DNA from 3 places in the Pseudomonas veronii genome. Region 3 is predicted to be linked to each of the others. Evidence: riboswitches for the same ligand, from Rfam matches in the RefSeq annotation. Region 3 holds a riboswitch; each other region holds the start of a gene.

Region 1 (10,444 bases), 1.0 Mb from region 3:
GCTGGCCCTGGGGATTATCTATGCCGCCGGCTTGATGGCGATCGGCCTGGAGCTGGGCCTGTTGATTGGCTTGATTGCCGGTCTGGCCGCGATCGTGCCGTACATGGGCTTTGTGATCGGTATCGGTGCGGCGCTGGTGGCCGGGCTGTTCCAGTTTGGCGGTGACCTGTACCCGATGCTCGGGATTGTCGCGGTGTTCATGGTCGGCCAGGCCCTCGAAGGCATGGTGCTGACCCCGTTGCTGGTGGGTGATCGCATCGGCCTGCACCCGGTCGCGGTGATCTTTGCGATCCTGGCTGGCGGTGAGTTGTTCGGCTTCACCGGCATCCTGCTCGCGCTGCCGGTGGCGGCGGTGATCATGGTGCTGGTGCGTCATGTCCACGATCTGTACAAGGATTCGGATATGTACGGGGGCGTTGAAGACCCCGATTTGTAATCGCGGTGTCACAAACCCGGCCCAGGCCGGGTTTGTTGTTTCTGGCGCTGTGGCGTCAAACAATTTGCGTAAATCCAACAAGTTAACGCAAACCTTTGATTTTGCTTATGGTCTGCTGCATTGTGCGCCCGGCGTCACGGGTATAAACTTTGCAAACTTTTCACAGAGGCCACTAACGGTTCGATCGGAGCCGTTCAGTCAGCATGAAACCGATTCAGCTGCCCTTAGGTGTGCGTCTGCGTGACGACGCCACCTTTATCAATTACTACCCAGGCGCCAACGCCGCAGCACTCGGCTATGTCGAGCGGCTCTGCGAAGCCGACGCCGGGTGGACTGAAAGCCTGATCTACCTGTGGGGCAAGCAAGGCGTGGGGCGCACCCACCTGTTGCAGGCCGCGTGCCTGCGCTTCGAGCAGATGGGCGAACCGGCGGTTTACCTGCCGTTGGCGGAGTTGATGGACCGCGGGATCGGGATTTTCGACAACCTCGAACAATACGAACTGGTGTGCCTGGACGATCTGCAGGCCGTCGCCGGCAAGGCGGATTGGGAAGAGGCGCTGTTTCATCTGTTCAACCGCCTGCGCGACAGCGGGCGCCGCCTGCTGATCGCGGCTTCGACCTCGCCCCGTGAGTTGCCGGTCAAGCTGGCCGACCTCAAGTCGCGCCTGACCCTGGCGCTGATCTTCCAGATGCGCCCGCTGTCCGACGAGGACAAATTGCGTGCCCTGCAATTGCGTGCATCCCGTCGCGGCCTGCACCTCACCGACGAGGTCGGGCACTTTATCCTCACCCGCGGCACCCGCAGCATGAGCGCATTGTTCGATTTGCTCGAGCAGCTCGATCAGGCCTCTTTGCAGGCCCAGCGCAAGCTGACGATTCCCTTCCTCAAGGAAACCCTCGGCTGGTAGCCAGCCCTTGTATTTCGGGGGCTTCGGCAAATTTCAGGCGCCAGGAAACCTGCGTTTTGGCCGGCTTGGCCACGCAAAACACGCGCAAAGGGTATTAAGGGCTTAGATGTCATAACGCAAACAGTAAGTCACATGGATCACGATTGAATTTGCAAATCGATGTGATAGAAGGCATAGTCTCGACTTCTTTACACATCAGCCACGGTCGTGCCCATGCTAAATCGCTTCGCACCCCTCGTGCCTCTCGCACTTGTCGCTCTGTTGTTTGGTTGCGCCTCCCACCCTCAACAAGTGGCCGAGCAGCACAATCAACAGTATAAAAATCAGGCAAAATTCGTTGCTGCGCAGTCTTCCACTGTTTATGAGGAAGAGCTGGCAACCGAAAAAGAACTGGCCGCCTTCGCTGGCAACAAGCCTTATCAGCTTCCCGTTCTGGCCGACAGCATCCTCGAACGCGGCATGTCCCTGATCGGTACCCGTTACCGTTTCGGCGGTACCTCTGAAGCCGGTTTTGATTGCAGCGGTTTTATCGGTTACCTGTTTCGCGAAGAAGCTGGCATGAACCTGCCACGCTCCACCCGCGAAATGATCAACGTGAATGCACCGTTGGTCGCGCGTAACAACCTCAAGCCTGGGGATCTGCTTTTCTTCAGTACCAGTGGCCGCGGTCGCGTCAGTCACGCCGGTATCTACCTGGGCGATAACCAGTTTATCCACTCCAGCAGCCGCCGCAGCGGTGGTGTTCGAGTCGACAGCCTGGGCGACAGCTACTGGAGCAAAACCTTCATCGAAGCCAAGCGCGCACTCGCCATGGCCCCGACGACGATTACCGCTAGCAAGTAAAGTTAAAGTGATACTTGAAGTTTGACGTGTAAGCGCTAGAATCTCTGGACATTGTTGTAATCCGTTCGCGCAAGCCATGCTTGCGCGTTCTGGTTTTCAGCGTTCGGCAGCGAAAGCCGCATCCAGACCAGGATTGTTCTGCACATGTCGACCTCGGCCCGCCTGATTCTTATTGTTTGCGCCGCGCTGCTCAGCGCCTGCGCAAGCCGCCCGCAGCCTGCGCCCGTAGCGGCCAAGCCTAAACCAGTGTTCAACTATTCCAGCCAGAGTTCGCCGGTCGCTGAAGACGTGCTGTTCCGCGCGCTGGGCCTGGTCGGTACGCCTTATCGTTGGGGCGGCAATACGCCGGACTCCGGTTTCGATTGCAGCGGGTTGATCGGGTTTGTCTACCGTGATGCCGCGGGTATCTCTCTGCCGCGCACCACGCGCGAACTGATCGTGATGCGCGCCCAGGACGTCAGCGCACAGAACCTGCAAACCGGTGACCTGCTGTTCTTCGCCACGGGTGGCGGCTCGCAGGTCAGCCACGCCGGGATCTATGTCGGCGAAGGGCGCTTTGTGCATGCGCCGCAGACGGGCGGTACGGTGAAGCTGGACACCTTGTCCAAAGCCTACTGGCAGAACGCCTACCTGAGCGCCAAGCGCGTGTTGCCGGCTGAGCACTTGGCCCGCAACCCCTAAGCCAAACCAGGATCCAAATGTGGGAGGGAGCTTGCTCCCGATGAGGGCGTGTCAGTCCATGCATTCAGTGACTGACCCACCGCTATCGTGGGCAAGACGAATCGTCGCACCGCCCCTCCCACATTTGTAATAGTTACTTAGCCGCAGAAACCCGCCACACCTTATTCCCCACATCGTCCGCCACCAGCAAGTCGCCCTGCTTGTCGATGACCACGCCAACCGGTCGTCCCATGGCTTGTTCTTCGCTGTTGAGGAACCCGGTCAGCACGTCCACTGGCGGCCCCTTCGGCTTGCCGCCCTCGAACGGTACGAAGATCACCTTGTAGCCGCTGTGCGGCTTGCGGTTCCACGAGCCGTGCTGGCCGATAAACGCACCGTTGATAAAGGGCGCTGGGAGTTTGCTGCCCTCGGCGAAGGTCAGGCCCAGCGAGGCGGTGTGTGGGCCTACGGCGTAGTCCGGCGCAATGGCTTTGGCCACCAGGTCCGGGTTCTGCGGTGTGACGCGTACATCCACATGCTGCCCGTAATAGCTGAAGGGCCAGCCATAAAAGGCGCCATCCTGGACCGAGGTGATGTAGTCCGGCACCAGGTCGCTGCCGATCTCGTCGCGCTCGTTCACTGCCGTCCACAGCTTGCCGCTCTGCGGTTCCCAGGCCATGCCGTTCGGGTTGCGCAGGCCGGAGGCGAAGATACGGTGCTGGCCGCTGGCGCGGTCGACTTCCCAGATCGCCGCGCGGCCTTGTTCCGCTTCCAGGCCGTTCTCGGCGACGTTGCTGTTGGAACCGACGCTCACATACAACTTGCTGCCGTCCTTGCTGGCCACCACGTTTTTCGTCCAGTGATGGTTGATGCTGCCCGCTGGCAGGTCGATGACCTTGCTGCCGGCGGCCTTGATCGCGGTTTCGCCGGTCTGATAGGGAAAGCGCAACAGCTTGTCCGAATCGGCCACGTACAGGTCATTGCCCACCAGCGTCATGCCGAAGGGCGAGTTGAGGTTTTCCAGGAACACGGTGCGGGTCTCCGCGACCCCGTCATGGTCGGCATCGCGCAGCAGGGTGATGCGGTTCGGGCTCGGCACACCGGCGCCGGCGCGGCCCATGACTGTCTGCATCACCCAACCCCGCACGCCTTTGGCGTCGTCCGGCTTGGGCGGCGCGTTGGTTTCCGCCACCAGCACATCGCCATTGGGCAGTACATACAGCCAGCGCGGGTGGTCCAGGCCTTCGGCGAACGCCACCACCTGGGTGCCGGCGGCGGCCGTGGGCTGGGTGCCCGCCGGCCAGCCGATGGCCGGGGCGATGTTCACAGTGGGGATCAGGGTCTTGTTCGGCTCCGGCAGCTGCGGTGAAGGCCCGGTGCCATCGGACACCTTCAGGGTCGAGCTTTCCCCGCAGGCGGCGAGGGTGCCCGCGAGCATGATCAGTAAGGCGAGTCTTGTTTTATGCATGGTTTTCTCCTGGATGCCTGTAAGGGTAGAGGCGCCCGATGCGGCGATGGTTCAAGTGCAAGGCCAGCTTTAATTGACGCTCCACCCCCAACCCACTAACCTTCGCCGCTTGTTCCAGGTGCTCTGTGACCCACGGGTCGACTGAGTGAAACAGGGAAGCCGGTGAGTGAGCGCACTTGTACACAGTGCTGCCGCGATTCCGGCGCTGCCCCCGCAACGGTAAATGAGTCAAGACGGTGCTGTTTGCCACTGTATCGCCCGCGATATGGGAAGGCGCGCCGTCGGCGTGCGCTCTAGCGCGCCACTCATGAGCCCGGAGACCGGCCTGGATCATCCAACAGCATCACGGTGGGCGATGCTTGGCTGTCTGTTGTTGTTTTTTCCTGCCCGCCGTTTTTTGTCCAGCCCCAACGGAGAGCTGCCATGACCGATTCCCCCGAGCGCGACGAACGCCATCTGGCGCGCATGCTGCGCAAAAAAGCCGTGATCGATGAACGCATCGCCAATTCCCCGAACGAATGCGGCTTGCTGTTGGTGCTGACCGGCAACGGCAAAGGCAAGAGTAGCTCGGCGTTTGGCATGCTGGCCCGCGCCATGGGCCACGGCATACAGTGCGGCGTGGTGCAGTTCATCAAGGGGCGCAACAGCACCGGCGAAGAACTGTTCTTCCGCCGTTTCCCCGAGCAAGTGCGTTTCCATGTAATGGGCGAGGGCTTTACCTGGGAAACCCAGGACCGCCAGCGCGACATCGCGGCCGCCGAGGCCGCCTGGGCGGTGTCCCGCCAATTGCTGCAAGACCCGAGCATCGGCCTGGTGGTGCTGGATGAGCTGAACATCGCGCTCAAGCACGGCTACCTCGACCTCGATCAAGTCCTCAGCGACCTGCAGGCCCGCCCGCCGATGCAGCACGTGGTGGTCACCGGCCGTGGCGCCAAGCCTGAACTGATCGAAATGGGCGACACCGTCACCGACATGGGCATGCTCAAGCATGCGTTCCAGGCCGGTATCAAGGCACAGAAAGGCGTCGAACTTTGAATCAGCCCCGCCATTGCCCGGCTGTCTTGATCGCCGCACCGGCGTCCGGCCAGGGCAAAACCACGGTCACCGCCGCGCTGGCGCGCTTGCACCGCAACCTGGGGCGCAAGGTGCGTGTGTTCAAATGCGGCCCGGACTTCCTCGACCCAATGATCCACGAGCGCGCCAGCGGTGCGCCGGTGTATCAATTGGACATGTGGATGGTGGGTGAGCAGGAAAGTCGCCGCCTACTGTGGGAAGCAGCGGGGGAGGCGGACCTGATCCTGATCGAAGGCGTGATGGGGCTGTTCGACGGCACACCTTCCAGCGCCGACCTGGCGCGGCACTTCGGTGTGCCGGTGCTCGGCGTGATCGATGGCACGGCCATGGCGCAGACCTTCGGCGCCCTGGCCCTCGGCCTGGCACGCTATCAGCCGGACTTGCCGTTCGCCGGCGTGCTGGCCAACCGCGTCGGCACCCTGCGCCATGCGCAATTGCTCGAAGGCAGCCTCACCGAAGGCCTGCGCTGGTATGGCGCGTTGTCCCGCGAGACTGCTATCGAATTACCCAGTCGCCACCTGGGCCTGGTGCAAGCCAGCGAACTGAATGACCTCGACCTGCGCCTGGACGCCGCCGCCCAAGCGTTGGGCAGCAGTTGCGAGGTTGCGTTGCCGCCGCCGGTCACCTTTGCCGCACCGCCGGTAACCCGCGCCGAACCGTTGCTGGCTGGCGTGCGGATCGCCGTCGCGCGTGACGAAGCCTTCGCCTTCACTTACGGTGCCAGCCTCGATCTGCTGCGGGCGATGGGCGCCGAGTTGAGCTTCTTCTCGCCGATCCATGATCGCCAATTGCCAGACGCCGACAGCCTCTATCTGCCCGGTGGTTACCCGGAATTGCATCACCAGGCGCTGTCGGAAAACACCGCGATGCTGGAGGCGATCCGTGCCCATCACGCTGCCGGCAAACCGCTGCTCGCCGAGTGTGGCGGCATGCTCTATCTACTGGACTCGCTCACCGATGTCGACGGCCTCCGCGCCGGACTGGTCGGCCTGCTGCAGGGCGCTGCGGTGATGCAAAAGAAGCTCGCGGCGCTGGCTCTGCAAAGCGTCGAATTGCCCGAGGGCGTGTTGCGTGGGCACACCTATCACCACTCGCTGACCAGCACCGACTGGGTGCCCATTGCCCGTGGCGTGAGCCCCAATGGCGGGCGCGGGGCCGAGGCGGTGTATCGACAGGGGCGGCTGACCGCTTCCTACGTTCACTTCTACTTCCCCTCCAACCCCCGGGCCGTGGCCGCTCTGTTTGCGCCCGAGCGAGTCGCACCGCACGCTGCGCCACAGCACGAATCCACGGTGGAAGCGGGCTTGCCCGCGATAGGCTCATGACCGACAACGCTTTCCCCCAGGCCGAGCGCGACGCCGTCTACCGTGCCATCGCCGAACGCCGTGACATGCGTCACTTCAGCGGCGGTGACGTGGCTCCCGAACTGCTGCAGCGCTTGCTCCAGGCCGCACACCAGGCGCCGAGCGTCGGCTTGATGCAGCCGTGGCGTTTTATCCGCATCAGCGACCGCCCATTGCGTGGGCGGATTCAACAGTTGGTGGAGGAAGAACGCATACGCACCGCCGAGGCCTTGGGCGAGCGTTCCGATACGTTCATGAAGCTCAAGGTCGAAGGCATCCACGACTGCGCCGAAGTGCTGGTGGCGGCGCTGATGGATGAGCGCGAGCGACATATCTTCGGCCGGCGTACCTTGCCGGAAATGGACATGGCCTCGCTGTCCTGCGCGATCCAGAATCTGTGGCTGGCCGCGCGGGTCGAAGGGCTGGGCATGGGTTGGGTGTCGTTGTTCGAACCGCAGGCCCTGGCCGACCTGCTGGGCTTGCCGCCCGGCGCGAAACCCTTGGCGGTGTTGTGCCTGGGGCCGGTCGAAGCGTTCTATCCGGCACCGATGTTGCAGCTCGAAGGCTGGGCCGAACCGCGCCCGCTGAGCGACATGTTGTATGAAAATACCTGGGGAGTGCGTCAATGAGTGTGGCCTTGCTGTGTGTCGCTGCGGTGGCGCTGGATGCGCTGCTGGGCGAGCCCAGGCGCTGGCATCCGCTGGTGGCGTTCGGCAACTTCGCCGCGCGCATCGAGCAGCGTTTCAACAGCGGTGGCCGTGGCTGGCGCAGCCATGGCGTGACCGCCTGGTTTATTGCGGTGGTGCCGTTGACGCTGTTGGCCACCGCGTTGTCGTGGGCGCCTTACATCGGCTGGGTGCTGGAGATCCTCGCGTTGTACTGTGCCCTCGGCATGCGCAGTCTCGGCGAGCACGTGATCCCGGTGGCCCAGGCCCTGCGCGGTGATGACCTGGACGAAGCCCGGCGGCGCGTGAGTTACCTGGTGAGTCGCCAGACCAGTGAACTGGATCGCACTGAAGTCGCTCGCGCCGCCACCGAATCGGTGCTGGAAAACGGCAGCGACGCGGTGTTTGCCGCACTGTTCTGGTTTGTCGTCGCGGGTGTGCCGGGCGTGGTGCTGTACCGCTTGAGCAACACCCTTGACGCCATGTGGGGCTATCGCAACGAACGCTTCGAGCGTTTCGGATGGGCGGCGGCCAGGATCGACGATGTACTGAACTATATTCCGGCACGCCTGGTGGCGTTGACCTACGCCGTACTCGGTAAAACCAGGCTGGCCATCAAATGCTGGCGCCGTCAGGGCCCGACCTGGGACAGCCCCAACGCCGGTCCGGTGATGGCGGCGGGGGCAGGTGCCTTGGGCGTCGAGTTGGGCGGTGCCGCGATCTATCACGGTGAGCTGCACCAGCGTCCGCCACTGGGCGAAGGCCCGGCGGCGGATGCGGACGCCATCGACCGCGGCTGGCAACTGGTGCAGCGCGGCGTATGGTTGTGGCTGCTGATCCTATGCGTCGGGGGGCAATTGTATGCTTGAGCACGGTGGCCGGCTGCGTAAGGCGGCGATTGAATATGGGATTGCCGAGGCCGAATGGCTCGACCTGTCCAGCGGCCTGGCGCCCTGGCCGTGGCCGGTCCCCGAGATTCCGTTGCGCGCCTGGGCGCGTCTGCCGGAAACCGACGACGGTCTGGAGCAAGCCGCCAGCGAATACTATGGCACTGCGCATTTATTGCCGGTGCCGGGTTCCCAGGCGGCGATCCAACTGCTACCGCGCTTGCGCCGGGGCGGCAAGGTCGGCGTGCTGTCACCTTGCTATGCCGAGCACGCCGAGGCCTGGCGTCGCGCCGGCTACGTGGTGCGCGAAGTGCAGGAGCAGGAGGTCGACTTCTTTCTCGACAGCCTGGACGTGCTGGTGGTGGTCAACCCGAATAACCCCACGGGCCTGAGCCTGACCCCGCAACGGCTGCTCGACTGGCATGCGCGGCTGGCCCAGCGCGGCGGTTGGCTGGTGGTGGACGAAGCGTTCATGGACGTCACGCCGCACCTGAGCCTGGCTAGCCAGGCCCATCAGGTCGGCCTGATCGTGCTGCGTTCGTTCGGCAAGTTCTTCGGCCTGGCCGGTGTGCGCCTGGGGTTTGTGCTGGCGGAGCGCAAGTTGCTCAAGCTGTTGGCCGAACAGGTCGGGCCGTGGGCGGTCAGCGGGCCGACGCGGGTGATCGGCCAAGCGTGTCTGCGCGATACCGCCGGGCACACCCGGCAACGCAACCGTTGCCTGGAAGCCGGCCAGCGCTTGTTCGATTTGCTCGAGCGCCAAGGCTTCCAACCCCAGGGCGGCTGCGCCCTGTTTCAATGGCTGATCACCCCTCACGCCGAACGCATGCACAACTTCATGGCCCAGCGCGGCATTCTACTGCGCCTGTTTGTCCACGACAGCAGCCTGCGTTTCGGCCTGCCCGACACCGACGCCGATTGGCAGCGCCTGGAACAGGCCCTGATCGCCTACAAGGACGCGGTATGAGTACGCTGATGGTGCAAGGCACGACGTCCGATGCCGGTAAAAGCACCCTGGTCACCGCCTTGTGCCGCTGGCTGGTGCGCCAGGGCGTGGCGGTGGTGCCGTTCAAGCCGCAGAACATGGCGCTCAACAGCGCGGTGACGGCCGAAGGCGGCGAAATCGGCCGTGCCCAGGCGGTGCAGGCGCAGGCCGCCAACCTGGCGCCGCACACCGACATGAACCCGGTGCTGCTCAAACCCAACAGCGACACCGGTGCCCAAGTGATCATCCATGGCCGCGCCGTGACCAGCATGAACGCAGTGGCCTATCACGACTACAAAGCCATCGCGATGCAGGCGGTGCTGGCGTCCCACACGCGTTTGAGCGACGCCTACCCGGTGGTGATGGTCGAAGGCGCAGGCTCCCCGGCGGAGATCAACCTGCGCGCCAATGACATCGCCAACATGGGCTTCGCCGAGGCCGTGGATTGCCCGGTGCTGCTGATCGCCGACATCAATCGCGGCGGCGTGTTCGCGCATCTGGTGGGCACCCTTGAATTGCTTTCGCCGACCGAACAGGCGCGGGTCAAAGGCTTCATCATCAACCGTTTTCGCGGCGATATCGCCTTGTTGCAGCCGGGCCTGGATTGGCTGGAAGCGCGCACCGGCAAACCGGTGGTTGGCGTATTGCCCTACGTGATGGACCTGCACCTGGAGGCCGAAGACGGCATCGACCAGCGTCAGATCGACAAGGCGGCCGAGGTGCTCAAGGTGGTCGTGCCGGTGTTGCCGCGCATCAGCAACCACACCGACTTTGACCCGCTGCGCCTGCATCCCCAGGTGGACTTGCAGTTCATCGGCCCGGGCCAGCCGATTCCCGCCGCCGACCTGATTATTCTGCCGGGCTCGAAAAGCGTGCGCAGTGACCTCGCGTACCTGCGCGCCAATGGCTGGGACACTGCGGTGGCGCGGCACTTGCGCTACGGCGGCAAGGTGCTGGGAATTTGCGGCGGGTTGCAGATGCTCGGCGAGCAGGTGCATGACCCGCTCGGGCTTGAGGGGCCGGCCGGCTCCAGTGACGGTCTGGGGCTGCTGGCGTTCAGTACGACGCTGGCGCAAGAGAAGCAGTTGCGCAATGTGCGTGGGCGCCTGTTGCTGGAGGACGCCGAGGTCAGTGGGTATGAGATCCATGCGGGCGTGACGTCCGGCGCGGCTCTGGAA
Region 2 (10,444 bases), 780 kb from region 3:
TGCTCCAGTTGCTTGATGCGCGTGGTCAGGTTGGACGGCACCCGATGAATCAACTGCGCGGCGGCGCTGATGCTGCCTTGCTCGGCAACGGCCTTGAAGATTTCCAGCTGCACCAGGTCCAAATCATTCTCCAATCGTGAACGTATTGCTTAATATTATTCACTTTCCAGAAAAGATATAGCCCCTTACGCTGATTCCAATCCAAACCTTCAGCAGGACGGTGCCATGAACGCTATCGCTCACCAGACCCACGCCCTCTCGATCAACCCCGCCACCGGCGAAACGGTCGGCAGTTACCCGTATGAAAACGAGGCCCAGCTGGACGCCACCCTCAACCGCGCGACCGCCGCTTTCCGCACCTGGCGCCGCCAGCCGCTCAGCCAGCGCGCAGAGCGGTTGCAGGCCCTGGCCGGCGCGCTGCGTGAGCAAGCCGAAGCGATGGCGCAGATGATCACCCTGGAAATGGGCAAACCCATCGTCCAGGCCCGCGCCGAAATCGAGAAATGTGCGCAACTCAGCGAATGGTACGCCGCCCACGGTCCAGCCATGCTCGCCGCGGAACCGACGCTGGTGGACAACGGCAGCGCGCACATCGAATACCGCCCGCTGGGCCCGATCCTCGCGGTGATGCCGTGGAACTTCCCGGTCTGGCAAGTCCTGCGCGGCGCCGTGCCGACGCTGCTCGCCGGCAACACTTACGTGCTCAAACACGCACCGAACGTGATGGGCAGCGCCTACCTGATGAAAGCGGCGTTCCACAAAGCCGGCTTTGCCGAAGGCCTGTTCGAAGTGCTCAACGTGACCCAGGACGGTGTTTCCAAAACCATCGCCGACCCACGCATCGCCGCCGTCACCCTCACCGGTAGCGTGCGCGCCGGTATGGCCATCGGCGCCCAGGCCGGTGCCGCGCTGAAGAAATGCGTGCTCGAACTGGGCGGCTGCGACCCGTTCATCGTGCTCAACGACGCCGACCTCGACGCCGCCGTCCAGGCCGCGGTGATCGGCCGTTTCCAGAACAGCGGCCAAGTCTGCGCCGCGGCCAAGCGCCTGATCATCGAAGCCGGCGTGGTGGACGCCTTCACCGCCAAGTTCGTCGAAGCCAGCCGCCAACTGGTGATGGGCGACCCGACCTCAACCCATACCTACGTCGGCCCGATGGCCCGCTTCGACCTGCGCGACGAACTGCACGGCCAGGTCCAGGCGACCCTGGCAGAAGGCGCGACTCTGCTGCTGGGCGGCGACAAAGTGCCCGGCGCCGGCAACTACTACGCACCGACCGTACTGGCCGACGTCACCGACCAGATGACCTCGTTCAAACAAGAGCTGTTCGGCCCCGTCGCCTCCATCATCAGCGCCCGCGACGCCGATCACGCCGTGGCCCTGGCCAACGACAGCGAGTTCGGCCTGACCGCGAGCATCTTCACCCGCGACTCGGCGAAAGCACGCGAGATCGCCGACCAGCTGGAAACCGGCGGGATCTTCGTCAACGCCTTCAGCGTGTCCGACCCGCGGGTGGCGTTTGGCGGCGTGAAGAAAAGCGGCTTTGGGCGGGAGTTGTCGCACTTTGGCGTGCGGGAATTCTGCAATGCGCAGACGGTGTGGCTGGATCGCAAATAATCCACAGCAATCCCTGCGGCAAGGGAGCGTGATCCCGCGGGGCTGCGCAGCAGGCTCAGCAGCGGATATGCCGGCGCACGCACTGCACCAGCCCGTCCAGCGCCTCTGACTTCACTGGCGCGAGCACACAGACCGTGTGCTCGCGCTCACCTTCGGTCACGGTCAGGGTGTAATGCACCTGGCCTGGATTACCGGGTTCCGGCGCGGTGCTTTGCGGCAACTGAAAGAAGTGTGAAGCCTCGATCAGTTGCCGCAACTCTTGCTGGTCCGCCTCGGGCAGCGTCTCCAGTTCCACGGTGTTCGGTCGGGCCAGGCCCGGGAAAAACGCGGGTCCCCCAATTTCCTTGATCGAAATTTGCATGGCTGTTCCTCACCGCCCAGGCGGGTTGTCAGACGTTAATGCCCACTGCTTTCCAGCCTTCCTTCACCGCCTTGTGCTCGGCCTTGCCAGCACCGTACAGCCGACCGGCAATGTCGTAGGTGATGCGCGCGAAACGCAGAAACCCCGCGTTCGGCCGCAACCGCGCATCGCGTAACGCGTCATACCAGATACGCCCTGCGCGCTCCCAGGCAAACCCGCCGATCTTCGTGGCTACCTGATAGAACGCATGGTTGGGAATACCGGAATTGATATGCACCCCGCCGTTGTCCTCATAGGTCTGCACGAAATCGTCCATATGCCCAGGCTGAGGGTCCTTGCCCAGCAGCTTGTCATCGAACGCGGTGCCCGGCGCTTTCATCGAGCGCAACGCAGTGCCTTTGATTTTCTTGGTAAACAACCCTTTGCCGATCAACCAATCCGCATCTTGCGCCGTTTGCTGCAGCGCGTACTGCTTGATCAGTGAGCCGAACACGTCGGACAGCGACTCGTTCAACGCACCGGATTGATTGAAATACATCAGCTTGGCCTCATCCTCGGTCACACCGTGGGCCAACTCATGGCCAATGACATCAAGGGCTATCGTGAACCGGTTGAATAGTTGCTGATCGCCATTACCAAACACCATCTGGCTCGAGTTCCAGAATGCATTGTTGTAGTTCTGGCCAAAATGAACGGTCGCGTCCAGCGCCATACCGGCGTCGTCTATGGAGTTGCGGTCGAAGACCTGATCGAAAAAATCGAATGTGGCGCCCAACCCATCGTAGGCCTCGTCCACCGCCACATCACCACTGACGGGTTGCCCTTCGCCACGGATCAACTTGCCCGGCAGGCTATCGGCGCCCTCGGCGCTGTAGATCGAACGCCGTTTTTCGGCGCCCATGGGCAGGGCCATGTGGGCGGCCCCTTTGGCGGGTACGGCAACCATGCGCAACGAACGGAACGTGCTGTCTTTGGCGCGTGTGCGTAACGCGACTTCCCGTTGCGCTTTATCGCCGTTGCGGGCGATCTGGTCGAGCATGTATGGCGGGATCAGGCAGAAAATCGGGTTGCGATGCTGGCGAACACACATTGGCTGGCTCCATTTTGGCGTGGGGTGAACGTCCGGGTAACCGTTCAAGAATAGTCCTGCCGTGGCGGCTTGGGCCAAATTGTCATGAAGCTATGCTGCAGTAGTGTTAATCCGAGGACTGCGAGGAACTTACAATGCCCCCACGCGCCACCAAAATCGACCTTTCGCACCGCCCCCGGCTCGCCGACCTGCGCCCGTTGCTCGCGGCTGGCCCCAGCCTCATGGAGGCCAGGGCGGCGACTGCGCGTGTCACCGCGGCCAAGGACCTGCAGGACCGGCGCGGCTACGCTGAAGCGTTTCTCGACCGCTTCGTGGTGCCATGGCCCACGGTGGATGAAGCCCTGCTGGCTGACGTACAGCCGCTGCGCCTGGACTACACGCATTTCTCAGTGACCATGTCGCGCTCGAGGCGACTGGCACTCTACGTGGGCGCCAATATCGATGGCGCACAGCATGTGGATATCATCCGCAGCAACGACGCCTGGGCCTACGACGGCCGCCTGCCCATCAGCGCACAGGTGGGTGATGCGCTCTACACCGACAATGGCCTGGACCGCGGTCATCTGGTGCGCCGACAGGACCCCAACTGGGGTGACGCGGCCAACATCGCCAATGCCGACACCTTCCACTTCACCAACTGCTCACCGCAGATGAGCGGGTTCAACCAGAAGACCTGGCTGGAACTCGAGGACTACATTCTCGATAACACACAACGCTGGAAAGCCCGGGCCACGGTGTTTACCGGCCCGGTGTTGGCGGACGACGACCGCGTCTACCGGGGCGTTAAAATCCCCAAAGCGTTCTGGAAAGTGGTCGCCTACCTCAGCGACGACGGCAAGCCCTGCGCCAGCGCCTACATGATCGACCAAAACCGCGAGCTGGGTCAGCTCGACCTCATGTTCGGCCAGCTCAGAACCTACCAGCGCAGCGTGATTCAGATCGAACGCTTGACCGGTATCCGCTTCGCCAACCTGGCCGACTACGATGGTTTCAGCAATGAAGAGCGCGCCACGGGGACGCGAATTGAAGCGCTGATCCAGGGCCCTGAAGATATTCGTCTGTAACCGGACGACCTAAGGCTATATCGCCCCGCCGTGATCGACTACCATACCGCGCCGGTTCCCAAACGGGACTAATAGGGAATCCGAAGCGCGGTACACCGCGCCAATCGGAACTGCCCCCGCAACTGTAGATGCCGAGCCCGCTCCCCCACTGCCACTGGACCCCGTCCGGGAAGGCCGGAGCGTGGCGACGACGCATCAGTCAGGAGACCTGCCGGCCCAGCAAAATCACTAACCGGCGGGGTGTCCGGGAAGGACATCCTTGCCTGCCTCACCCGCAGCGGTCGAGGGCGTGTTTCCGAACCGTACACCCCCTGTTCCAGGTACGGCTCCAAGGAGATTGCCCAATGCTGCCACGCGTTACCGCCCTGCTCACCGGCCTGGGCCTGTGTGCCCTGGCCCAAGCGGCCCCCACTCAGTACCCGCTGACGGTGGAGAACTGCGGCAGCAGCCTGACCTTCGCGCAAGCGCCCGCCCGCGCCGTGACCATCGGCCAGGCTGCCACCGAAATGCTCTATGCCCTCGGCGTGGGCGATAGAGTGGTCGGCACGTCGCTGTGGTTCAACAACGTGCTGCCACAGTTCAAGGCGCTGAACGACGGCATCGAACGCCTGGCCAATAACGAACCGAGCTTCGAGTCGGTGATCGCCAAGCGCCCGCAACTGGTGGCGGCCGAGCTGGAATGGGTGGTCGGCCCGCAAGGCGTGGTGGGCACCCGCGAGCAGTTTCATGAGTTGAAGATCCCCACCTACCTGCTGCCCTCCGACTGCGAAGCCAAGAACAACCGGGTGGGCGCCGACGGCACGCGGCTGGAGCCGTTCCGCATCGACACGATCTACAAGGGCATCCGCCAGTTGGCGGAGATTTTCGACGTGCAGGATCGCGGCCAGCAACTCAACGATGAACTCAAGGCGCGCCTGGCCAAGTCCGTCGCCACCGTGCAAGCCAAGGGGCTCAAGCAGGCCAGCGCGCTGGTGTGGTTTTCCAGCGCCGAGATGGCCAGCGATCCCTATGTGGCCGGTCACAAGGGTGTCCCCGAGTTCATGCTGCAAACGCTCGGCCTGCGCAACGTGGTGCAGTCTGATGAGGAATGGCCCGCCGTCGGCTGGGAAACCATCGCCAAGGCCAACCCCACCGTGCTGGTGATCGCCCGCATGGACCGCCGCCGCTACCCGGCCGACGATCATGCACAGAAGCTCGCCTTCCTGCGCAGCGACCCGGTGACGCGCAACATGGACGCGGTGAAACACAACCGCATCATCATCCTCGACGCCATGGCCCTGCAGGCCAGCGTGCGGACCTTCGAGGGTCTTGAACAACTGGCTGCGGCCATCGACGGCTACGACCTGCCGAAATGATACGAACCCTACTCGCCCTGGTATTGCTACTGATCGCCGTGCTCGCCGGCGTGGCCATCGGCGAAACCGCCATCGCACCGCAGGTGGTGTTGCAGGTACTCGCCAACAAACTGTGGGCGGCCGGCTACGTGCTGGACCCGATCGATGAAGGCGTGGTGTGGAACTACCGCCTGACCCGCGCCCTGGTCGCCGCCGCATGCGGGGCCGGGCTGGCCACCTGCGGGGTGATTTTGCAGTCGTTGTTGCGCAACCCCCTGGCCGATCCTTACCTGCTGGGCATCAGCGCCGGCGCTTCGACCGGCGCAGTCCTGGTGGTGCTGATGGGCGTCGGCGGCGGCTTGGTTTCGCTGTCGGTCGGTGCGTTCGGCGGAGCGATGGCGGCGTTTGCGCTGGTGGTATTGCTCGCACGGGCCAGCGGTTCGTCCAGCGGCACCGGGCAGATCATCCTCGCAGGCATTGCCGGCTCGCAGCTGTTCAATGCGCTCACCGCGTTCCTGATCACCAAGTCGGCCAGCTCCGAACAGGCGCGCGGCATTCTGTTCTGGCTGCTGGGCAACCTCAGCGGCGTGCGTTGGCCGTCGGTGTGGCTGGCGGTGCCGGTGGCGGTCGCCGGGTTGGCGGTGTGCCTGTGGCATCGTCGGGCGCTGGATGCGTTCACCTTTGGGCGCGACTCGGCGGCCTCCCTCGGCATCCCGGTGCGCCGCGTGCAATGGGTGCTGGTGGGCTGCGCGGCGCTGGTCACGGCGGTGATGGTATCGATTGTCGGCTCCATCGGTTTTGTCGGGCTGGTGATTCCCCATGCCGCGCGCCTGCTGCTCGGCACCGGGCACTCGCGCCTGTTGCCGGCCAGCGCATTGGGCGGCGCGCTGTTTTTGATTGCAGCGGATGTACTGTCGCGCACCTTGATCAAGGGCCAGGTGATTCCGGTCGGCGTGGTCACTGCGCTGGTCGGCGCGCCGGTGTTTGCACTGATTCTGATCGGCCGGAGAAACCCTCGATGAGTGCGCCGGTATTGAGCTGCAGCGGGCTGGGCTTCAAGGTGCGGGAAGCCGAGTTGCTGCGGGATATCCACCTGGAGGTGGCGCCCGGCGAAACCCTCGGGATCGTCGGCCCGAACGGCTCGGGTAAATCCACCTTGCTCAAACTGTTGGCCGGGTTGCGTACCCCCGCTCATGGCGAAGTACGCCTGGGTGGCGAGCGCCTGGGCGAACTGCCCCGCCGCACCGTGGCACAACGTCTGGCCGTGGTGGAACAACAGGCCGACACCGACGATGCCATTCGGGTGTTCGACGCTGTCGCATTGGGCCGCACCCCGTGGCTGTCAGCGCTGAGCCCGTGGTCCGAGGCAGACGATCGCATCGTGCGCCAGGCGCTGCACGACGTGGACGCCATGCACTTGAGCAACCGCGCCTGGCGCAGCCTCTCCGGCGGTGAGCGCCAACGCGTACACATCGCCCGCGCCCTGGCGCAACGGCCACAGATTCTGGTGTTGGATGAGCCGACCAACCACCTGGATATTCAGCATCAACTGTCGATTCTCAAGGGCGTGCAGGCGTTACCCGTGACGACCTTGATCGCCCTGCACGATCTCAACCAGGCACTGACCTGTGATCGCCTGGCCGTGCTGGACCGCGGGCGTTTGGTGGCGCTGGGCAAGCCGCAGGACGTGCTGACGCCGCAGCGGCTGCAGGACACCTTCGGGGTGCAGGCGCACTACCTGACGGACCCGTTTGACGGGGCGCAGATTCTGCGACTGCGCGCTTAACGGCAACACCGTTCAAATGTCGGCGCTGTCGAGCCCGGCGAGGCGGCGATGGGATCAGCGCGCAGCACCTGCCGAACGGCCGCGCGCGCTGGGCTAATCCTCGACAATCCTCAGCCAAGGCCATCGCGCCTGATAGCTGCGCGCCTTCTGCGCAAACAACTCCGGCTCAGGATTGATCGGGTTGATCCTGAGCAGGCCCTGCTCCATATCAGTCAAACCAAACGGCGCATACACCTCGCCCGTCGCCACATCCAGCCCGATGCACGTCCCGGCCACCAGGTAACGATCAATCCCGGCGCGCGCGGAGTGCAGCTGCGGATACGGTCGGCCAAACCGCTGGCCATACCAAAGGTGAACGCGCGCCTGATTCTTCACTTCAATTTCTACCTCCAAATCCTCGAACAGCCGCTGTGCAGCGCGAATGACCACGTCTTCGGCCTCCCAGGAAAGGTCCGGGTCGAAGTAAAAAACGTCGTAGTCCTTTACCCCCTGGTCAGCAGGCAGATTCGACTGATGATTCCAAACAGCCTGGAACAGACAGCCCGCGGTCAGCATGCACTGGTTCACACCAAGGGCCGGCAGGCGCGCGGTGATCTCGGCGTTGATGGGGTTGGCCATGGCCAACTCGAGAAAGGTTTCGACGGTCAATGTCATGTTCAATCCTTTGCAGTGGGCACCTGTCCTGGGGAGCCAACAGTACAACAACGCGGGTTACGCTTTCACGTAACGGCCTCTTCTTCACGTCATCAAAATTCGCTAAGGTGCCTCGACACACCGCTCCCCTATTGCCCTCACCGAGACGCCGACCTTGGCCCATTCCCCGACTGATCGCCCCGCCAGCTCCTGGTCGGTGTTTCTGATTTTCCTGCGCTTGGGGCTCACCTCCTTCGGTGGCCCCGTCGCACACCTGGGTTACTTTCGCGACGAGTTCGTCACCCGGCGCCGCTGGCTGAGCGAGCGCAGTTATGGGGATTTGGTCGCGCTGTGCCAATTCCTGCCCGGCCCGGCCAGCAGCCAGGTAGGTATCGCGCTGGGTCTGTCGCGGGCTGGCTACGGTGGGGCGCTGGCGGCATGGTTGGGGTTTACGCTGCCGTCGGCCGTTGTGCTGATCCTGTTCGCCTTGGGCATTGCCCAGCACAGCACGGCGCTCCCGCCGGGTGCGCTGCATGGCCTTAAGGTGGTGGCCGTCGCCGTGGTCGCCCAAGCCGTGTGGGGCATGGCGCGCAATCTGTGTAGCGACGCAGCGCGCATCACCGTGATGCTGATCGCGGCGTGCGTGGCCCTGCTGCAAACCTCGGCGTGGGGCCAGGTCGCCGTGATCAGCGCGGCGGCGCTGGCGGGCCTGCTGCTGTTCAAGCCCACGCCACCGGCCGCGCACGATGCGTTACCCGTGACGCTCAGCCGCCGCGCGGGGGCGATGTGGTTGTCGCTGTTTGTGCTGGTGTTGGCCGGCCTGCCGATCCTGGCCCAACTGATCCCCAATCAGGGCCTGGCGATGACCGACGCGTTCTACCGCAGCGGCTCGCTGGTGTTCGGCGGCGGCCACGTGGTGCTGCCGCTGCTGCAGGCCGAAGTCGTGCCCACCGGCTGGGTGAGCAACGATGTCTTCCTCGCCGGCTATGGCGCCGCCCAGGCCATGCCCGGCCCCTTGTTCACCTTCGCCGCGTTCCTCGGCGCGTCGATGAGCCAGGCCCCGAGCGGCTGGCTCGGCGGCCTGCTCTGCCTGCTGGCCATCTTCGCCCCGTCGTTTTTACTGGTGCTCGGCGCACTGCCCTTCTGGGAAAGCCTGCGCCGCAGCCCGCGCACCCAGGCCGCCCTTGCGGGCGTGAACGCTGCGGTGGTGGGGCTGTTGCTGGCGGCGCTGTACCAGCCGGTATGGACCAGTGCGATCTTCAGCGCACGGGATTTCGGCCTGGCCCTGGTCGGCCTGGTGGCGTTGATGGTGTGGAAGCTGCCACCGTGGCTGGTGGTTGTCGGAAGCGGCGCGCTCGGATGGTTATTGAGTCTTGCCCTGTAACACGTCCACCGCGCCTTGCTGCTTGACCTGTCCGAAGACCTCGGCGGCTGACGACTAGCCCTTCAACTCACTCGCGCGATTGCTCGCCGCGTCGTCGTAAGCCACATACAACGACTCGGCGATTTGGCTCTTGATGGCTTTGGTGGACTCGAGGCCCAAGACAAAACCTTCGGCTTTGCCGCCGGCACGGTTGAGTTCTTCGTGGGTGGAGGCACCGGTGATGGCGTCGAGGAGTTTGGAGGCGTGAGGGCCGACACCTTTGGGAAGGGAGATTTGGTCGATGGTCATTGCGAAGCCTTTATGAAAAATGGACGGTAGCGCGTGGACCACTGCCGGGCTGGCATGGTAGACCTGTTTGTCGAGAAAGGGGCTGCTTTCGGCCCAAAACCGGACATCGAGTGTCTACAGATTCAGTGGCCCTTTCCGACCGCCCAAAACAAAACCCCTGTCTGCGTAAGCAAACAGGGGTTCTGGAATTTAATCTTGACGATGACCTACTCTCACATGGGGAAACCCCACACTACCATCGGCGATGCATCGTTTCACTGCTGAGTTCGGGATGGGATCAGGTGGTTCCAATGCTCTATGGTCGTCAAGAAATTCGGGTACTGAGTCGTGGCCTGTTGGCCTCGCTTCAGCAAATTGGGTATGCGATAGTTTTCGGTGTTTTGTAAGAGTCGAACTTTCGGTTCGTTTCGTCTTCACACACCGCAATCTGGTCTCTTTCGAGTTCGCAAATTGCTTGGGTGTTATATGGTCAAGCCTCACGGGCAATTAGTATTGGTTAGCTCAACGCCTCACAGCGCTTACACACCCAACCTATCAACGTCGTAGTCTTCGACGGCCCTTCAGGGGACTCAAGGTCCCAGTGAGATCTCATCTTGAGGCTAGTTTCCCGCTTAGATGCTTTCAGCGGTTATCTATTCCGAACATAGCTACCCGGCAATGCCACTGGCGTGACAACCGGAACACCAGAGGTTCGTCCACTCCGGTCCTCTCGTACTAGGAGCAGCCCCTCTCAAATCTCAAACGTCCACGGCAGATAGGGACCGAACTGTCTCACGACGTTCTAAACCCAGCTCGCGGACCACTTTAAATGGCGAACAGCCATACCCTTGGGACCGGCTTCAGCCCCAGGATGTGATGAGCCGACATCGAGGTGCCAAACACCGCCG
Region 3 (10,444 bases):
AAATCGCGCCGCATGCCGGTGGGAGATGCCGTCGCGCTCGATCAGGTTGGTGCCGCTGGCGGCCACGTCCAGCAGCAGGTCCACCAAATGATCGGGCAGCAAGTTGACCTCGTCGACATACAACACCCCACCATCCGCCTTGGCCAGCACGCCGGGTGAAAACTGCGCGCGGCCTTCGCCCAATGCCGCATCCAGGTCCAGGGTGCCGACCAGGCGCTCTTCGGTGGCGCCCAACGGCAAGGTGACGAATTGACCGCTGGCTAACAGGTCCGCCAAGCCACGTGCCAGGGTGGACTTGGCCATGCCGCGCGGGCCTTCGATCAGCACGCCGCCGATCTTCGGGTCGATGGCGGTCAGGCACAGCGCGAGTTTCAGGTCGTCGGCACCGACCACGGCCGACAGCGGGAAATGGGGAATATCAGTCATCAGCTGTCTTCTTCTATATCCAGCAACAGGTTTTCCAACGCCTCGCGATACGCCCCCGGCGCTTGCCACATGCCACGCTGCTGGGCTTCGAGCAGGCGCTCGGTCATGTCCCGCAGGGCATCAGGGTTGTGCTGTTGCACAAAGGCGCGGGTGTCGGGGTCGAGTAGGTAGACGTCGGCGAGCAAGGCGTATTGGTGATCGTCGATCAGCGCGGTGGTGGCGTCGAAGGCGAACAGATTGTCCACGGTTGCCGCCATCTCGAACGCACCTTTATAGCCATGACGCTTCACGCCTTCGATCCACTTGGGGTTGGCGGCGCGGGCACGGATCACCCGGTTCAGCTCTTCCTTCAAGGTGCGGATCTTCGGCACGTCCGGCTGGCTGTGGTCGCCATGGTAGCTGGCGGTCTTGTCGCCGCTCAGGGTTTCCACAGCGGCGAGCATGCCGCCCTGGAATTGGTAGTAATCGTTGGAATCGAGCAGGTCGTGCTCGCGATTGTCCTGGTTTTGCAGCACCGCCTGCACCTGGCTCAGGCGTTGGGCGAATTGCCCGCGGGCGGCGGTGCCCTCGTCGGCGCCACCATAGGCGTAGCCACCCCAATTCAGGTAGACCTCGGCCAAGTCCTCGCGGCTTTGCCACAAACGACCGTCGATCGCGCCCTGCACGCCCGCGCCATAGGCACCCGGCTTGGCCCCGAAAATACGCCAGCCCGCCTGTTTCGCCGCCGCGGCCTCGTCCAGGCCGGACTCAAGCAACGCCTGGCGCTCGCAACGGACCTTGGCGGCCAGCGGGTTCATATCGTCAGGCTCGTCCAGCGCCGCCACCGCTTGTACCGCCGCATCGAACAGGCGGATCAGGTTGGCGAAGGCATCCCGGAAGAACCCGGACACGCGCAAAGTCACGTCGACACGCGGGCGGTCCAGCAGGCTGATCGGCAGGATTTCAAAGTCGTCCACCCGCTGGCTGCCCGTGGCCCACACCGGGCGTACCCCCATCAGGGCCATGGCCTGGGCGATATCGTCGCCGCCGGTACGCATGGTCGCGGTGCCCCACACCGACAGGCCGAGCTGGCGCAGGTGGTCGCCGTGGTCTTGCAGGTGCCGCTCGAGAATCAGGTTGGCCGACTGGAAACCGATGCGCCAGGCGGTGGTGGTCGGCAGGTTGCGCACGTCGACGCTGAAAAAATTGCGCCCGGTGGGCAGCACATCCAGACGCCCCCGGCTCGGCGCGCCGCTTGGGCCCGCCGGCACGAAGCGGCCGCCCAGGGCATCGAGCAGGCCGCGCATTTCCGCCGGGCCGCACCCATCCAGGCGTGGCGCCACGACACTGCGCAGGCTTTCGATGACGGATTTGACGCCCTCCCAACCGGGCTCTTCCAGCTGTTCCAGCGGCCCCGCCAGCGCCTGCTCGATCAACCGTGCAGCGTACAGTTCCAGGCGCTCGCGGGTATCACCAGCGGTGCGCCACCGCTGTGGATCGATGGTTTGCAACACCGCCGGGCGGCGTCCGGTCCAGGGTTCGGCGAGGGCGCAGTCCAGCGGGTCGAAACCCAGCTCGAAGGCCTTGGCCAATACCCGTAACAGGCTCGATTGCGCGCCTCGGCCGTCGCCACGCGGGATACGCAGCAACGCGAGCAAGGTGTCGATACGCAAGCGGCCCTGGGGCGACTCGCCGAAGATATGCAGGCCGTCGCGGATCTGCGATTCCTTCAGGTCACACAGGTAGGTATCCAGGCGCGGCAGCCAGATCGCCGCGTCGGCCTCGCTGTCCAGCTCAAGCTCCTGGTCGATACGGGTTTCGCGCACCAGCTTGAGGATGTCCTTTTGCAGCTCGCGGGCGCGGCGCGGGTCGAGCAGTTGCGCTTCGTAGTATTCGTCCGCCAACAGCTCCAGGTCGCGCAGCGGCCCGTAGGTTTCGGCACGGGTCAGCGGCGGCATCAAGTGATCGATGATCACCGCCTGGGTGCGCCGCTTGGCCTGGGCGCCCTCACCCGGGTCGTTGACGATAAACGGATAGATATTCGGCAGCGGCCCGAGCAGCGCGTCGGGCCAGCAATTTTCCGACAGCCCGACGCCCTTGCCCGGCAGCCATTCCAGGTTGCCGTGCTTGCCGACGTGGATCACGCCGTGAGCGCCGTAGGTGTGGCGCAACCAGAAATAGAACGCCAGGTAAGCGTGAGGCGGCACCAGGTCCGGGTCGTGGTACACCGCGCTGGCGTCCACCTGATAACCGCGGGCCGGCTGGATGCCGATAAACGTCAAGCCCAGGCGCAGGCCGGCGATCATCAGGCGGCCGTCGCGGCACATCGGGTCGTTGTACGGCGTGCCCCAGCGTTCCAGCACTGCCTGGCGGTTGGCTTCGGGCAGGCGCTTGAACATCGCCTCGTAGTCGTCCAGGCCCAGGCTTTGGTGGCACGGGCGCAGGTCGAGGTTGTCCAGGTCGTTGGTGACGCCACCGAGCAGTTCGTGGATCAGCGCGGTGCCGCTTTCCGGCAGGATTTCGGGCAGCGGATAACCCTCGGCCTGCAAGGCCCGCAGGATATTCAGCGCCGCCGCTGGCGTGTCCAGGCCGACGCCGTTGCCGATGCGGCCGTCGCGCGTCGGGTAATTGGCCAGGATCAGGGCGATGCGCTTGTCGGCATTCGGCACCCGCGCCAGTTCAACCCAACGGCGCGCCAGTTCAGCGACAAAGTCCATGCGTTCCGGCGCTGCGCGGTAGCACACCACGTCCGACTGGCTGCGCTCACTGCGCCAGGCCAGGTCCTTGAAGCTGATCGGTCGGCTGATGATGCGCCCGTCCAGTTCCGGCAAGGCGATGTGCATCGCCAGGTCGCGCGGGCCGAGGCCTTGTTCGCTGGCCTGCCAGGCGGGTTGGTTGTCCTGGGCGCAAATCGCCTGGATCACCGGGATATTGCGGCGAAACGGGCGCAAATGCGGCGCTTCGGGGCTGGACTGGGCAAAGCCGGTGGTGTTGAGAATCACCGCCGCCCCGACCTCATCCAGCCAGTCCTCGACCACCGTCAGGCAGCCGGGCTCCTTCAGACTGGCCACTGCCATCGGCAACGGATTCAGGCCCGCCGCCTGCAGACGCTGGCAGAACACATCGATAAAACCGGTATTGGCCGCTTGCAGATGGGAGCGGTAGAACAGCACCGCCGCCACCGGGCACTCAGGATTCCAATCCAACTGCCAGTCGTTGAGGCACGCATTGGCCTTACGCGGGTGATAAATCGCGCTGCGCGCCAGGGTTTGCGGCTCGGCCCAGGCATAGTCGCGGCCCAGGTAGGCGCTGGCCAGGCAGCGATAAAAATCCAGCGCATTACCCAGGCCGCCCTGGCGCAGGAACTGCCACAGGCGGTCACGCGCTGCGGCATCCACGGTGCTGAGGCCGCTGAGTTCCGGGTCGGGGCGGTCATCCCCCGGCACCAGGATCAGCGTGACCCCGCGCTCGGCCAACGCCACCAGACGCTCGACGCCGTAACGCCAATAGCCGATGCCGCCGTGCAGGGAAATCAGGATGACCTTGGCGTGGCGCAGCACTTCATCGACGTACAGGTCCACCGATGCATGGTTCTGCACCTGCATCGGGTTGGCCAGGCGCAGGCTCGGGTAATCCTCGGGCAACTGCTGGGCCGCTTCGGCCAGCAGCGCCAGGCTGGAGTCGCCGCTGCACAGGATCACCAGCTCGGCGGGGGTTTGCCCAAGGTCGGCAATGTTGTCGTCCGCGACGAAACCGCCGGGCTGGGTCCTGAGCAGGTGCACGGGTTAAACGCTGAGGGCGGCGCGCAATTGCGCTTCGAGGCCCGCCGCGTCGAGGTCCTGGCCGATCAGCACCAGGCGCGTGATGCGCGCTTCGTCGGCGCTCCAGGCGCGGTCGAAGTGTTTGTCGAAGCGCGTGCCCACGCCCTGGATCAGCAGGCGCATCGGCTTGTTCGGGATCGCCGCGAAGCCTTTGACGCGCAGGATGCCGTGCTGCACCACCAATTGGCTCAGGGCGTCGAGCAGCAGGGCTTCGTCGGACTGGGGCAAGTCGATGGAAATGGAGTCGAACGCATCGTGATCATGATCATGATCGTCTTCACCTTCGTGATGATGATCGTGATGGCTGTGGCGACCGTCGATGTGCTCTTCAGAGCCGGCGCCCAGGCCGATCAAGACGTCCAGCGGCACCCGACCGCTGCTGGCTTCGATGATCTTCACCGCCGGCGGCAACTCTTCGGCGACTTCCAGGCGCACGCGGGCCAGGTCGTCGGGGCTGATCAGGTCGCACTTGTTGAGGATCACCAGGTCGGCGCTGGCCAGTTGGTCGGCGAACAGTTCATGCAACGGTGATTCGTGGTCCAGGTTCGGGTCGAGTTTGCGCTGGGCGTCGACCTGATCCGGGAAGGCGGCGAAGGTGCCGGCCGCCACGGCGGGGCTGTCGACCACGGTGATCACCGCATCGACCGTGCAGGCGTTGCGGATTTCCGGCCACTGGAACGCCTGGACCAAGGGTTTTGGCAGGGCCAGGCCGGAGGTTTCGATGAGGATATGGTCAAGGTCGCCGCGACGGGCAACCAGTTCGCGCATCACCGGGAAGAACTCTTCCTGCACGGTGCAGCACAGGCAGCCGTTGGCCAGTTCATACACGCGGCCGTTGGCTTCTTCCTCGGTGCAGCCGATGGAGCACTGTTTGAGGATTTCACCGTCGATGCCCAGCTCGCCGAATTCGTTGACGATCACCGCGATGCGACGGCCCTGGGCGTTATCGAGCATATGGCGCAGCAAGGTGGTTTTGCCCGAGCCGAGAAAGCCGGTAACGATGGTGACGGGGAGTTTGGCCAGTGTTTTCATCGGATGCCCTTGGGGGCGGGCATACGGGACGATAGGCCCTGCGCGACGCGCAGCAGCAGATTTCGTCACCGGATCACCCCGCCCGGTTGAATTGAAAAATCGGTTGCGAGGCAGGTCTCCTGGCTTGGGGCTTGCGGGTCTTGCGACCGGCGCTGGCTGCGCCTTCCCGCCTTGATGGCAGTGGCGTGGCAGTCAGATAAACCCTTCACAGTTGCGGGGGCAGCCGCGGCTTGAACCGCGTTCCCTTCTTAGCTTCGGCCTGGGCCGAAGAACCTCGAGGGTGCAAGGCTACAGGGGCTCAGTCAATTTGACTACCGTCGCCCTGCATGCTTTCCTACACACCTTGTTTCGGGTGCCCTTCACAGGGTGAAACGGGAAACCGGTGCGTCATAGCGATATGACCAGTCCGGTGCTGCCCCCGCAACGGTAAGCGAGCGAAGCGTCACGGCCACTGTGCGTTGTGCATGGGAAGGCGATGCTTTCAGGACTCAGTTCAAGAGCCCCCTCGCAAGCCCGGAGACCGGCCCGAAAAAAATCATCTAACAAACCCGCGGTGGGCGGGCGCTGTTTGAACCCTGCGTGCCTGGCTCGCGGGTTTTGCATGCGCTCGTGTCACCCTGAACCCCTGAAGGGACGCGCCATGTCGATCATCAGCAGCACCTCGTCTAGCACCAGCAGCACCGCCACCCTGAGCCAACGTCTGGGCGCCGCCATCGGCGCGTCGATCCTCGGCGCGTGCCTGGTGTATTTCGCCGGGTTCTCGCATATCGAAGCGGTACACAACGCCGCCCACGATACCCGCCACAGCGCCGCGTTCCCGTGCCATTGAGACCTGCCGACATGATCAAGCGTATTGCGCAAACCGCAGGTTTCAGTGGGCTGCTGGCCGCCCTGTTGTTGACCTTGCTGCAAAGTTTCTGGGTCGCCCCGCTAATCATGCAGGCGGAAACCTTTGAAAAAGCCCCGGCCGCGACGCAAGTGGTACACGAGCACGCCGCCGGCACCGCTGCACACGCCCATGACGCCGAAGCCTGGGAGCCGGAAGACGGCTGGCAGCGCGTGCTGTCGACCACCGGCGGCAATCTGGTGGTGGCGGTCGGTTTCGCCTTGATGCTCGCCGGGCTCTACACCCTGCGCGCGCCGACTCGCACGGCTCAAGGCCTGCTGTGGGGCCTGGCCGGTTACGCGACCTTCGTCCTGGCGCCAACCCTGGGCCTGCCGCCGGAATTGCCGGGCACTGCCGCCGCCGACCTGGCACAACGGCAGATCTGGTGGATCGGCACGGCGGCCTCAACCGCGGCCGGTATCGCGCTGCTGGTATTCGGTGGCAACTGGCTGCTCAAAGCGCTGGGCGCGGCAATCCTCGTGGTGCCTCATGTGATTGGCGCTCCGCAACCTGAAGTGCATTCGATGCTGGCCCCTGAGGCTCTGGAAGCACAGTTCAAGATCGCCTCGCAACTGACCAACATCGCGTTCTGGTTGGCGTTGGGGCTGATCAGCGCCTGGTTGTTTCGCCGCAACCGCGACGATCGATACACCGCATGACCCTCGTGGTCGGCCTGGGCTGCCAGCGCGGCTGCGAGTTTCAAGCCCTGCTGGACCTGCTGAACGCCGCCCTCGCCGAGGGCGGTATCGAGCGCCATCGCATCACCGCCCTGGCCAGCCTTGATCGCAAGCAGGATGAACCGGGCTTGCTGGCCCTGGCCCAATGGCTGAACCTGCCGCTGCACTGCTTCAGCGCGGCGCACCTGGCGATGTATGACGACCGTCTGAGCCACAGGTCCGCCGTCGCCTTTGCCCATACCGGTTGTTACGGCATCGCCGAAAGCGCCGCCCTGGCCCTGGCCGAACAACTCGGCGGCGCCCCTGCGCGCCTGTTGGTCCCGCGCAAAAAATCCGCCCGGGCCACCTTGGCATTGGCCTGCGTCGACTGAAACCGCGATAATCGCCGCTTCCGATCATGAGCGTTCCTCATGCTCGCGCGTTTTTTCACAGGATTTCTCCATGACCGTCTACTTCATCGGCGCCGGCCCCGGCGACCCGGAATTGATCACCGTCAAAGGCCAGCGGCTGATCCGCAGTTGCCCGGTGATCATCTATGCAGGGTCGCTGGTGCCGGCGGCGGTACTGGAGGGGCATCAGGCCGAACAGGTGGTCAACAGCGCCGAACTGCACCTGGAACAGATCATCGAGCTGATCAAGGCCGCCGATGCCAAGGGCCAGGATGTGGCGCGAGTCCACTCCGGCGATCCAAGCCTGTACGGCGCAATTGGCGAACAGATCCGCCTGTTGCGCGAGTTGGGCATTGCGTTCCAGATCATTCCCGGCGTCACCGCCGTGGCCGCCTGCGCGGCGCTGCTGGAGACTGAACTGACCCTGCCGGACATCGCCCAGAGCGTGATTCTCACCCGCTACGCCGATAAAACCCGCATGCCCGCCGGTGAAGACTTCGACAGCCTGGCCCGCCACGGCACGACCATGGCGATTCATCTGGGGGTCAATCACCTGGAGAAGATCGTCGCCGAACTGCTGCCGCACTATGGCGCGGATTGCCCGATTGCCGTGGTACACCGCGCGACCTGGCCGGATCAGGATTGGGCTGTCGGCACCTTGGCGGACATTGCCGAAAAAGTCGCGACCAAGGGCTTCAGGCGCACGGCGCTGATTGTGGTGGGTCGGGTGCTGGCCAGTGACAGTTTCAGCGCGTCGTCGCTGTATCGGGCCGGGCATGCACACCTGTACCGCCCCTAATCAAAAACATCAAAAAACAAACATAAAACACTGATTTAACTAAACAAATACAAAATAAAATGTGGGAGGGAGCTTGCTCCCGATAGCGGCGGGTCAGTCGACTTATCAATCGACAGATACACCGCTATCGGGAGCAAGCTCCCTCCCACACTTAATGTTCAGCGTTAGGTAGGTCGCGTAAGCGGCTGAATTTTAAGCATAAAAAAACGGCGCTCACGGGGCGCCGTTTTTTTGCTCGCAGCGAACACCTGACTCAGTAGTAGGCGTTTTCTTTCTGCGTATGGTCAGTCACATCGCGGACGCCCTTGAGCTCCGGAATGCGCTCCAGCAAGGTACGCTCGATGCCTTCACGCAGGGTCACATCCGCCTGGCCGCAGCCCTGGCAGCCGCCGCCGAACTTCAATACGGCGATACCGTCATCCACCACGTCGATCAAGCTGACCTGCCCACCGTGGCTGGCCAGCCCAGGGTTGATCTCGGTTTGCAGGTAGTAATTGATGCGCTCGTTGACCGGGCTGTCGGCATTGACGTTCGGCACCTTGGCGTTCGGCGCCTTGATGGTCAATTGGCCGCCCATGCGGTCAGTGGCGTAGTCGACCACCGCGTCGTCGAGGAACGCTTCGCTGAAGGCATCGATATACGCGGTGAAGCTTTTCAGCCCCAGCGCGGTGTCTTCCGGCTTCTCTTCGCCCGGCTTGCAGTAGGCGATGCACGTCTCGGCGTACTGGGTGCCAGGCTGGGTGATAAAGACGCGGATGCCGATACCCGGGGTGTTCTGCTTGGACAGCAGGTCAGCCAGGTAATCGTGGGCGGCGTCGGTAATGGTTATGGCAGTCATGGAAACTCCTCACAGGCTTGCTGGCAGTTTACGCCAAAATATTACGCAGATACAAAGCCCCAGTAATTTTGTCGGAAAAGCCTCGCCATCACCGTCAGAGGTTTTCATAGCGGTTCATATCCAGCACACCCTCTTCCAACGGTGTGGTTTCGCGGATGTAGGTCGACAGATCGTGGAAGTACTCCCAGAACTGCGGATGGCTGCGGCGCACACCCCAACGATCGACGATCTTCTCGAAGTGCTGGGCGTCGCGGGCACTTTCCATGGCCGCGACGAACGCCGGCACTTGCTCGGCCGGGATATTGAACATGAAGTTCGGATAACTGCTCAGCACGCCGGGGTAGACCGTCAACGTGTCCAGGCCCGGTTGATAGCGAGAAGCCTCACCCAGCATGAACGCGACATTACTGTGGGCACGGTTGCGCAGCAGGCTGTAGACCTCACGATGACCGGTGCGGGTTTCGATGCGCAGCATGGTCGCTTCCGGCAATTGGTCGATGACCTTGAGCCCCGCCGCCGGGCGTGACGTCAGGCGACTCAGGGCCTGCTCGGCATCGCGCAGCACCGGTTCGAGGCCCGGCCGCGAGCAGTAGGCGCCGACACAGCGATTGATCGGGTCCGGGCTGGCATTGAGGTCGCCATAACGGGCCAGCAACTGGTTGACGAAATCGCGTTTCGGGTCTTTTTCATTCAGTTTCAGGCCGGTGGGTTTATCGTCGTCGATCGACTCATAGTCCATCCACAACTTGACCTTGCCGCCGTTCTGATACCAATCGTCGAGGAAATCGTCCCGCGAATTGGCCGGCATCAGGCGCAGGAAGTTCTGTTCAGCGCCATTGCGGATCAGGTCGAAGTACAAGCGGGTCTGGGCCTGATGGGAGACGTTGCCGAACACGTCGAAGTTGACCACCAATTGGTAGTAGGTGCGCTCCAGCAACGGATAATCGAACAACCACATCGTCTGCGGGACTTCACCGATCAGGCCTTTATTGACCGACGCGCTGTCGAAGTGACGGAAGATGCTCAACAACGCATTGTCGTTGCCGGCCCACAGCGTCGACCAACCGGGCGCCGGCAACTCGCCATAGCGGTAGCGACGCAGCGCTTCGTACTCGTTGCGCTTGTCACGGTACTTGAGCCACAGGCTGAGCACGCTGCCCACGTCGTCGTTCTGCCCGGGCATTGCCAGCAACGGCGTGGCTCGGCCGCGATAGAGCGGATCGGTGATGTACAGGTCGTGTTCGGGGGCCTGGAACAGCGCCCAGAAGTTGTCGCGGATCACGTCCGTGGCGATCTGCCCGCGGCACACCGGGCCGCGGATGAAGGTGCGGACAAAGTACTCGGCGTTATCGAGCATGAACTGGTAGCGCGCCTGGGCCGGAATCGCCTCGAACGTCTCGAACGGGTTGGCACGACGGCCCGGACCGTAGCCCGGCAAGGCGCTGACCTGCCAGTCGCCGCTGTAGAACAAGGCTTTGACCCGTTCCATTTTCGCCGCGCTGAGCGGGTACGTGATGTGGGTCTTATGGACGATCACCCCTTGTATCGGCCACAGCCGGTAGTAGATCCGGGTACCGGGATCGTCGTTGGGGCGACG

What was found. Region 3 has a riboswitch for cobalamin ahead of PverR02_RS18070 (CbtB domain-containing protein). Riboswitches for the same ligand answer to the same signal wherever they lie in the genome.
Region 1: another riboswitch for cobalamin. It lies ahead of cobO (cob(I)yrinic acid a,c-diamide adenosyltransferase); the one in region 3 lies ahead of PverR02_RS18070 (CbtB domain-containing protein).
Region 2: another riboswitch for cobalamin. It lies ahead of PverR02_RS21780 (ABC transporter substrate-binding protein); the one in region 3 lies ahead of PverR02_RS18070 (CbtB domain-containing protein).

What each region holds. Positions count from the first base shown of each region.
Region 1 is NZ_CP018420.1:5,042,320-5,052,763, reverse strand. Features, by position in the region: gene PverR02_RS23005 (AI-2E family transporter) at 1-436, shown strand, start outside; gene hda (DnaA regulatory inactivator Hda) at 640-1,344, shown strand; gene PverR02_RS22995 (C40 family peptidase) at 1,558-2,187, shown strand; gene PverR02_RS22990 (C40 family peptidase) at 2,332-2,868, shown strand; gene PverR02_RS22985 (PQQ-dependent sugar dehydrogenase) at 3,002-4,315, opposite strand; cobalamin riboswitch at 4,415-4,658, shown strand; gene cobO (cob(I)yrinic acid a,c-diamide adenosyltransferase) at 4,739-5,350, shown strand; gene PverR02_RS22975 (cobyrinate a,c-diamide synthase) at 5,347-6,714, shown strand; gene bluB (5,6-dimethylbenzimidazole synthase) at 6,711-7,361, shown strand; gene cbiB (adenosylcobinamide-phosphate synthase CbiB) at 7,358-8,266, shown strand; gene cobD (threonine-phosphate decarboxylase CobD) at 8,259-9,248, shown strand; gene PverR02_RS22955 (cobyric acid synthase) at 9,245-10,444, shown strand, end outside.
Region 2 is NZ_CP018420.1:4,775,936-4,786,379, forward strand. Features, by position in the region: gene ptrR (putrescine utilization regulator PtrR) at 1-122, opposite strand, end outside; gene PverR02_RS21760 (aldehyde dehydrogenase family protein) at 226-1,617, shown strand; gene PverR02_RS21765 (protealysin inhibitor emfourin) at 1,673-1,978, opposite strand; gene PverR02_RS21770 (M4 family metallopeptidase) at 2,007-3,068, opposite strand; gene PverR02_RS21775 (DNA/RNA non-specific endonuclease) at 3,203-4,132, shown strand; cobalamin riboswitch at 4,168-4,362, shown strand; gene PverR02_RS21780 (ABC transporter substrate-binding protein) at 4,477-5,487, shown strand; gene PverR02_RS21785 (FecCD family ABC transporter permease) at 5,484-6,488, shown strand; gene PverR02_RS21790 (ABC transporter ATP-binding protein) at 6,485-7,252, shown strand; gene PverR02_RS21795 (nucleotidyltransferase family protein) at 7,346-7,906, opposite strand; gene chrA (chromate efflux transporter) at 8,061-9,269, shown strand; gene PverR02_RS21805 (hypothetical protein) at 9,324-9,557, opposite strand; rRNA gene rrf (5S ribosomal RNA) at 9,751-9,866, opposite strand; rRNA gene PverR02_RS21815 (23S ribosomal RNA) at 10,023-10,444, opposite strand, start outside.
Region 3 is NZ_CP018420.1:3,993,547-4,003,990, forward strand. Features, by position in the region: gene PverR02_RS18055 (ATP-binding protein) at 1-426, opposite strand, end outside; gene cobN (cobaltochelatase subunit CobN) at 426-4,187, opposite strand; gene cobW (cobalamin biosynthesis protein CobW) at 4,191-5,258, opposite strand; cobalamin riboswitch at 5,351-5,550, opposite strand; cobalamin riboswitch at 5,592-5,801, shown strand; gene PverR02_RS18070 (CbtB domain-containing protein) at 5,899-6,087, shown strand; gene PverR02_RS18075 (CbtA family protein) at 6,099-6,803, shown strand; gene PverR02_RS18080 (cobalamin biosynthesis protein) at 6,800-7,192, shown strand; gene cobM (precorrin-4 C(11)-methyltransferase) at 7,263-8,009, shown strand; gene nfuA (Fe-S biogenesis protein NfuA) at 8,263-8,847, opposite strand; gene PverR02_RS18095 (fatty acid cis/trans isomerase) at 8,942-10,444, opposite strand, start outside.